One region of the Streptococcus thermophilus genome, then DNA from elsewhere that is predicted to be linked to it. Evidence: predicted binding sites of a transcription regulator. Region 1 holds the regulator's gene; the other holds the start of a gene.
What was found. Region 1 encodes CtsR, which represses protease genes until heat stress. Its sites were predicted from a motif close to TTGGTCAAAAAAGGTCAAANA; they were not measured.

Region 1 (4,437 bases):
TACTAAAAAACAAGCAGCTGAAGCAGTTGCTGAAGAAGCAACTCGTGCTGGTCAATACTACATCAACCACCGTTGGTTGGGTGGTACTCTTACAAACTGGAATACTATCAAAAAACGTATCGCTCGTTTGAAAGAAATCAAACAAATGGAAGCTGACGGAACTTTCGAAGTTCTTCCTAAGAAAGAAGTTGCACTTCTTAACAAACAACGTGCACGTCTTGAAAAATTCTTGGGTGGTATCGAAGATATGCCTCGTATTCCAGATGTAATCTACATCGTTGACCCACACAAAGAACAAATCGCTGTTAAAGAAGCTAAGAAACTTGGTATCCCAGTTGTAGCAATGGTTGATACAAACGCTGATCCAGATGAGATCGATGTAATCATCCCAGCTAATGATGATGCTATCCGTGCCGTTAAATTGATCACTTCAAAAATGGCTGACGCTATCATCGAAGGTAATCAAGGTGAAGACGCTTCTGCAGATTTCCAAGAAGCAGCTGCAGCTGATTCAATCGAAGAAATCGTTGAAGTTGTCGAAGGTGACAACAACTAATCTTTAAGATTGGTTAGGGCGTGTTGCCCACTAAAGATACGACAAACACCTAAGGGGCGGGGCTCAGCCCAGCCCCTTAGTTTTATAAAATAAATTTGGAGAAAAACAAAATGGCAGAAATTACAGCTAAACTTGTTAAAGAATTGCGTGAAAAATCTGGTGCTGGTGTCATGGACGCAAAAAAAGCATTGGTTGAAGTTGATGGCGATATCGAAAAAGCGATTGAATTACTTCGAGAAAAAGGTATGGCTAAAGCAGCTAAGAAAGCTGACCGTATTGCAGCTGAAGGTTTGACAGGTGTTTACGTTAGCGGTAACGTTGCAGCAGTTGTTGAAGTTAACGCTGAAACTGACTTCGTTGCGAAAAACGCTCAATTCGTTGAGTTGGTAAACGAAACAGCTAAAGTGATTGCTGAAGGTAAACCAGCTAACAATGAAGAAGCACTTGCATTGACTATGCCTTCAGGTGAAACTCTTGAAGCTGCATACGTAACTGCTACAGCTACTATCGGTGAAAAAATCTCATTACGTCGTTTTGCAGTTGTTGAGAAAACCGATGCACAACACTTCGGAGCTTACCAACACAACGGTGGACGTATCGGTGTTGTTTCAGTTATCGAAGGTGGAGATGAAGCTATTGCAAAACAAATCTCAATGCACATCGCAGCGATGAAACCAACTGTTCTTTCATACTCTGAATTGGACGAACAATTTGTTAAAGATGAATTGGCACAACTTAACCATGCTATCGATCAAGATAACGAAAGCCGTGCAATGGTTAATAAACCAGCTCTTCCACACCTTAAATATGGATCTAAAGCTCAATTGACTGATGAAGTTATCGCTCAAGCTGAAGAAGATATCAAAGCTGAGTTGGCTGCTGAAGGTAAACCAGAAAAAATCTGGGATAAAATCATCCCAGGTAAAATGGACCGCTTCATTCTTGACAACACTAAAGTTGACCAAGCGTACACTCTTCTTGCCCAAGTTTACATCATGGACGACAGCAAAACAGTTGAAGCTTACCTTGAATCAGTAAATGCTTCAGTAGTAGAATTCGTTCGCTTTGAAGTTGGTGAAGGTATTGAAAAAGCATCTAACGACTTTGAATCAGAAGTTGCAGCCACAATGGCAGCAGCTCTTAACAACTAATTCTAGTTGCTAGATAAAAAGAAAAGAAGTTACGTGAATCAATCGTAACTTCTTTTTTGTTGTAATTAGAAAACATCTGAGCATTTCTCCAGATGTCTAAACATTTCTATTAATGAGCAAGAGTGTCTACTCCAAATAGAAGGGAGAGAGTTCCCATAATGATACCTGCGAGGATAACTCCGAGCATAACAGCTAGAACACTGCGCTTAAAGTCCCAGTCTAGGATAGATGCTGCAAGCGTACCAGTCCAAGCTCCTGTTCCTGGAAGTGGAATTCCTACAAAGAGCAGAAGGGCCCAGAAGATACCCTTGTCTCCAGCAGCTTTTTCAAGCTTTTGACCCCCACTATGGCCTTTTTTTAGACACCAGGTAAAGAAACCACCGATAAGAGGTTTGTCAGCACCCCACTTGAGAACACGGCGGGCGAAGAAGAAAATAATTGGAACTGGAAGCATGTTCCCAATCACACAAAGGACAAGGGCCTGCCACCAAGGAATACCTGAGGCGATAGCAACAGGAACTGCTCCGCGGAGTTCAACAAGGGGAATCATAGAGATTAAGAATGCAATGATGTATTTCATGAGTAACCTTTCATAAGGAAATGGAATAAGAGATAAAATTCAAGGAATGTGAGTTTTATCGTGGTGTTCAGGATATTTCAGTAAAAAAATTGAGAAACCTACTATTTTTAGTCTTATCTATTGTATCTTATATGTTCTCCAATGACAACTTTAAAAAGCTTTTCGAGAGTATAGTTTCCCATGTGCTAACATTTTTGGTATAATAATAGTCAGTTATAGTCAAATTAGACTGGAGGAATTAAGATGGCAAGAAATACATCAGATAGTATAGAAGAATATATTAAAGAATTGCTGGGCCAGTCTGGAACTGCTGAGATTCAACGCTCGAACTTAGCAGATGCTTTTCAAGTAGTACCAAGTCAGATTAACTATGTTATCAAGACTCGTTTTACAGAGAGTCGTGGGTATATTGTTGAGAGCAAACGTGGTGGTGGCGGCTATATTCGCATTGTCAAAGTTAGATTCTCCGACAAACACCATATGATTAATGATTTGCTGCAAAATTTGGCAGATCAGCTCAGCGAACAAGTCTTTACAGACCTCATTCAGTTGCTTTTTGATGAAAAGATTATCACTGAGCGTGAGGGAAATTTGATTTTAGCGACTGCTAGTGATGATGTTTTAGGCGAAGATGCGGCTATCATTCGTTCGCGTATTCTACGCTCGCTATTACTTAGATTGGATAGAGAAGGGAATTAGATGACGATATATTCAAGAAAAATGCAGGCCATTTTCCATCGTGCTCAGCTTGAAGCGGAGCGTTTTGAAAGTCCTTTCTTGGAGACTTGGCATGTGCTTCTGGCTATGGTTGAGGTTCCGGGATCTGTAGCCTACTTAACATTTACTGATTTTGAGGACCGTATTCATTCGGAAGAGATTGAGACAGCTGCTGTATTGGCTATGGAGAAGAGGCCAAAAGACTTGTCGAAATCAGATATTATCGATTTACGTGCACAGTCACCTGCGCTAGAGGCTATGTTGCAAGAGGCGCAAGGAATCGCTAGTGTGACTGGTGCTGTAGAGGTGGGGTCTGAACATGTATTGATGGCCTTCCTTCTTCATAAGGATTTAATGGTTTGTCGCCTCCTTGAAGTGGCTGGTTTTCAATATAAAGATGATAGCGATAAACCTCGCATCATAGATTTACGACGTTCTTTGGAGCGTAATGCTGGTCTTAGCAAGCAAGATTTGAAGGCAATTCACGATCTTCGTAAACCTAAGAAATCAAAAGCATCTGCGAATTTTGCCAATATGATGCAACCTCCTCAATCATCTACTGGTGAACTGGCAGATTATACCAAAGACTTAACTGCATTAGCGGAGTCAGGAAATCTTGATCCCGTTATTGGACGCGATGAAGAAATTTCACGCATGATTCAGGTTTTGAGTCGTAAAACGAAGAATAATCCTGTCTTGGTAGGTGAAGCTGGTGTCGGTAAGACAGCACTTGCTCTTGGTTTAGCGCAACGTATTGCTTCAGGCGAAGTACCATTTGAATTGGCTGATATGCGTATCTTAGAGCTTGACATGATGAGCGTTGTTGCAGGGACACGTTTCCGTGGTGATTTCGAAGAGCGTATGAATCAGATCATTGATGAGATTGAAGCTGATGGGAAAATCATTCTCTTTATTGACGAACTACATACGATTATTGGATCTGGTTCAGGTATTGATAGTACCTTGGATGCGGCTAATATTTTGAAACCGGCCCTTGCGCGCGGGACACTTCACATGGTTGGAGCAACCACGCAAGCTGAATACCAAAAGCATATTGAGAAAGATGCAGCTTTATCCCGTCGTTTTGCTAAAATTACAATTGAAGAACCAAGTGTATCTGAAGCAATCGATATTTTAAACGGTTTGCGTTCGTCTTATGAAGACTATCATCGTGTGACTATTACGGACGCGGCAGTTGAGACGGCAGTCAAGGCAGCGCATCGCTATTTGACGAGTAAGAATTTGCCTGATTCGGCAATTGACCTTTTAGATGAAGCGAGTGCAACTGTTCAAGTTCGTATCAAAAAAGAGGCCAAACGTGAGATAACGCCTTTGGATGAAGCACTTATATCTGGGGATATTAGGGCTGCTGTTAAACAGTATAAGGCTAACCAAAAGGCAAAATTTCCTAAACCTACTTTGGTAGATGCGGA
Region 2 (4,437 bases), 610 kb from region 1:
GTCAAACAAGAGAACGTCTGGATCCATAGCCAAACCACGAGCAATCGCAATACGTTGTTGCTGACCACCTGATAGACTCGTTGGGTAGGCATCTGCCTTATCTTTCAACCCAACCTTTTCTAAAAGCTCCATAGCCTTAGCTTCAGCATCAGCTTTAGAAACACCCTTAGTTTTAATCGGTGACAAAGTGATGTTTTCTTTAACCGTCATATTCGGGAAGAGGTTGAACTGTTGGAAAACCATTCCCATCTTTTCACGCATTTTGAAAATATCGTTGCTCTTGTCTGTAATATCTACACCTTCAAAGGAAATCACCCCTTTTGTAGGCGTTTCAAGTAAGTTCATTGAGCGTAGGAAAGTTGATTTACCAGATCCTGAAGGACCAATGATAACCACTACTTCACCTTTTTTAATATCTAAATCAATCCCTTTGAGAACTTTGTTTTTACCAAAATACTTGTGGAGATTTTTAATCTCAATAATTGTTTCTGCCATTATTTACGTCCCTTCCCAAGTCGTTTTTCCATTTGTTTCAAAAGTGCAGTCATAGCCGTTGTCACAATCAAATAATAGAAGGCTGCGAACAAGAGTGGTGTCAAAGTCAAGTAGGTTGTCGTTGCAACAGTTTGTGCACCATTCCACAACTCCATAACCCCGATAGTTTGCAAGAGTGAACTATCCTTGATAATAGTGACAAACTCGTTACCCAAGGCAGGCAAGATATTTTTAATAGCTTGAGGCAAGACCACATAACGCATGGTATTCCATGGTCGGATACCAAGTGAGTAAGCTGCTTCAATCTGACCTTTAGGAATAGACTCAATACCTGCACGCACACTCTCAGAAATATAAGCACCACTGTTCAAAGAAAGGACGATAATACCTGGAACGATACGTGACAAATCAAGATTCAAAATCCCAAACTGAACAGTTGGAAGATTCATATGGATAAGGTTAAAAGCAATCATAATCTGTACAACCATAGGTGTTCCACGGAAAACCCAAACATAAAGGCTTACTAACCACTCCAATGGTTTGATTCCAGAACGTTTGGCCAAGGATACCAAGACACCAAGGATGGTTCCAAAGAAGACCACGCAGACTGAAATCATAATTGTTACTAAGACACCATAGTTAAAGTAAGACCAAAACTGTGGTAGAAATGAAAAATTCATCAAGATACTCCTTACTAATATTCTTCAATATTATATCAGAAGACTGTATAATAATAAAGTATTTTTCTTATAAATGCGATATTTCGGTATAAAAAAATAATGATTGACATAGCAATCAAAAACTCTACGAAAACTTTTGAAGTGACTCCATTTTTTTTGCAATTAAAACAAGCATAAACCGAAACTCTCGCCCTAAAAAAACACCTGAAACTATTGAGTCCCAGGCATTTTGAATTTTTGGACCCCTATCTGAGGATCCAAATTAATTATTAGTAAAGCAAATCGTAGATTTCCATTGCAATCAAGTCGATGCTATCAAACGAGTATGACTCGCGAGCTTCAACGTCACGCAATATGTACACTGGACCATTTTCAGGATCGTTACTAAATGATACTTCAGCAACAACTACTCCTTCACGTTCAAAATTACGTTTCGAATTACCACCATCAGCCGCCATCATTTCCAGACGGTTAATGATTCTCACCAAATGTGATTCCATGTTATCTCTCCTATAAATTGTGTATTTCCTACTTATTTTATCACACTTACGGGAAAAATGGGGGAATTTTAAATATTTTTCAAGGAATTGTACATAATAGCCTTGATTGAATGCATACGATTCTCAGCTTCTTGGAAGATGATTTCACTGTATTTATGAAATACTTCATCTGTAATTTCTAACTCAGCCAGACAATATTTTTCATAAATTTCTTGTCCGATTTGAGTATTAAGATCATGAAATGCTGGGAGACAATGCATAACGATGATATCTGGATTTTCGACCTTAGCAAGTAAGCCTACGTTAATTTGATAAGGCAATAGTAAATCTATCCTTGATTTAAAATCTACCTCTTCGCCCATAGAAACCCAGACATCAGTATAGAGAATATCCACTCCTTTAACCTCTGAGATATCATCTGTAATGGTTATGTCAGCCCCATTATTATGTTTCTGAGCTAGCTCTACAATATCAGCCTCTGGCTGAAGTATTTCTGGCGAAATAATCTTAACATTAACGCCCAAGATAGCCGATGTCACCAAGAGAGAATTAGCAATATTGTTACGACCATCTCCAATATAAGCAATGGTCAAGTCCTCTAGACTACCAAAGTGCTCCTTCAAGGTCATGAAATCCGCAATCATCTGAGTTGGATGCCAAGTATCTGTCAAACCGTTCCAAACCGGAACACCAGAGTACTTAGCCAAGTCCTCAACATCCTCTTGTTTAAAACCACGGTACTCGATTCCATCAAACATAGAACCAAGGACCTTGGCCGTATCAACAACCGATTCCTTCTTACCCAGCTGAATGTCTCCAGCACCAAGATAGGTTACATTCATTCCTAGATCCTGACCAGCCACAGTGAAGGCTGAACGGGTTCTTGTCGATGTTTTTTCAAAAATCAATGCAATATTTAAACTATCTAAATATTTATGCGGAATTCTATTTTTCTTTAACTGTTTAAATTTTATAGATAAATCAATCAACTCCTCTAGTTCCTGTTTAGTAAAGTCGATTTCTTTCAAGAAGGATTTAGTTTGTGTCATAGGTATCTCTCTTTCATTCTGAATAATATAAAATATTATATTATATTTATGTATTTTCAACAAGTAATTTTGTATTAAAACTCATTTTTAGCAATCTTGTTCCTCAATTGCCAAAAATAGATTCTTTTTACTTGCAATATAACTAATGCATGCTATAATAGAATCATAGATTTGACCTTTTTTGACCAATATATTTTCAAATAAAGGTCTTTCCCAACTCAGATAGAAAGAGGTACTGATATGCTCTGCCAAAACTGTAACCTTAATGAAGCTAGTATCCATTTGTATACCAACGTAAATGGTAATCAGCAACAAGTTGACCTCTGTCAACATTGTTATAAAATCATGAAATCTGATCCAGAGAACCCCCTTAACCAATTCAATCAAGCAGGAGGTTCCAACTTCTTCGACGATTTCTTCAGTGACCTAAACAACTTCCGTTCTTCTAACGGAGACCTTCCTAATACACCTCCAACACAAGAGGGAGGTAACCGTGGAAACGGTGGTCCAGGCCGTCCTGGAGGACCACGTCAACAAGCCCCTCAACAACCTCAAGGCCTTCTCGAAGAATTTGGAATTAATATCACAGATATTGCTCGTCGTGGAGACATTGATCCTGTCATTGGTCGTGACGAAGAAATCATTCGCGTCATCGAAATTCTGAACCGCCGTACCAAGAACAATCCTGTTCTTATCGGTGAACCTGGTGTTGGTAAGACCGCAGTAGTCGAAGGACTTGCCCAAAAAATCGTTGATGGAGATGTGCCACAAAAACTCCAAAGCAAGCAAGTTATCCGTCTTGATGTTGTAAGCCTAGTTCAAGGGACTGGTATCCGCGGCCAGTTCGAAGAACGCATGCAAAAGCTCATGGAGGAAATCCGCCAACGTCAGGATGTTATCCTCTTTATTGATGAAATCCATGAAATTGTAGGAGCTGGTAATACTGGGGACGGCAATATGGATGCTGGAAACATCTTAAAACCTGCACTTGCCCGTGGAGAGCTTCAACTTGTTGGAGCAACAACACTCAACGAATACCGTATCATTGAGAAAGATGCGGCACTCGAACGTCGTATGCAACCTGTTAAGGTAGATGAGCCAACAGTTGAGGAAACAATCACAATTTTGCGTGGTATCCAGCCTAAATATCAAGACTACCACCATGTCAAATACACTGATGAAGCCATTACTGCAGCTGCAGAATTATCCAACCGCTACATTCAGGACCGTTTCTTGCCAGACAAGGCCATCGATCTTCTCGATGAATCTGGCTCTAAGATGAATTTAACCCTCAATTTTATCGATCCTAAGGACCTCGATAAACGTTTGATTGAAGCTGAGAATCTTAAAGCTCAGGCTACTCGTGACGAAGACTTTGAAAAAGCTGCTTATTTCCGTGACCAAATTGCTAAATACAAGGAAATGCAACAGCAAACCATCAAAGACCAAGATATGCCTATCATTACTGAAAAACATATCGAAGCCATTGTCGAGCAAAAAACCAATATTCCTATCGGTGATTTAAAAGAAAAAGAACAATCTCAACTTCTCAACCTCGCCGATGACCTTAAGGCGCATGTTATTGGCCAAGATGCCGCAGTTGATAAGATTGCCAAAGCTATCCGCCGTAATCGTGTTGGACTTGGTGCACCAAACCGCCCAATTGGTAGCTTCCTATTTGTAGGCCCTACAGGAGTCGGTAAAACTGAACTC

Region 2: a site for CtsR is predicted at 2,893-2,913, ahead of E3C75_RS05585 (ATP-dependent Clp protease ATP-binding subunit). Genes of this name have one in related genera too.

What each region holds. Positions count from the first base shown of each region.
Region 1 is NZ_CP038020.1:453,746-458,182, forward strand. Features, by position in the region: gene rpsB (30S ribosomal protein S2) at 1-556, shown strand, start outside; gene tsf (translation elongation factor Ts) at 667-1,707, shown strand; gene E3C75_RS02495 (COG2426 family protein) at 1,817-2,287, opposite strand; gene E3C75_RS02500 (CtsR family transcriptional regulator) at 2,531-2,986, shown strand; gene E3C75_RS02505 (ATP-dependent Clp protease ATP-binding subunit) at 2,987-4,437, shown strand, end outside.
Region 2 is NZ_CP038020.1:1,059,373-1,063,809, reverse strand. Features, by position in the region: gene E3C75_RS05605 (amino acid ABC transporter ATP-binding protein) at 1-495, opposite strand, end outside; gene E3C75_RS05600 (amino acid ABC transporter permease) at 495-1,175, opposite strand; gene E3C75_RS05595 (DUF1797 family protein) at 1,445-1,675, opposite strand; gene argF (ornithine carbamoyltransferase) at 1,744-2,724, opposite strand; gene E3C75_RS05585 (ATP-dependent Clp protease ATP-binding subunit) at 2,965-4,437, shown strand, end outside.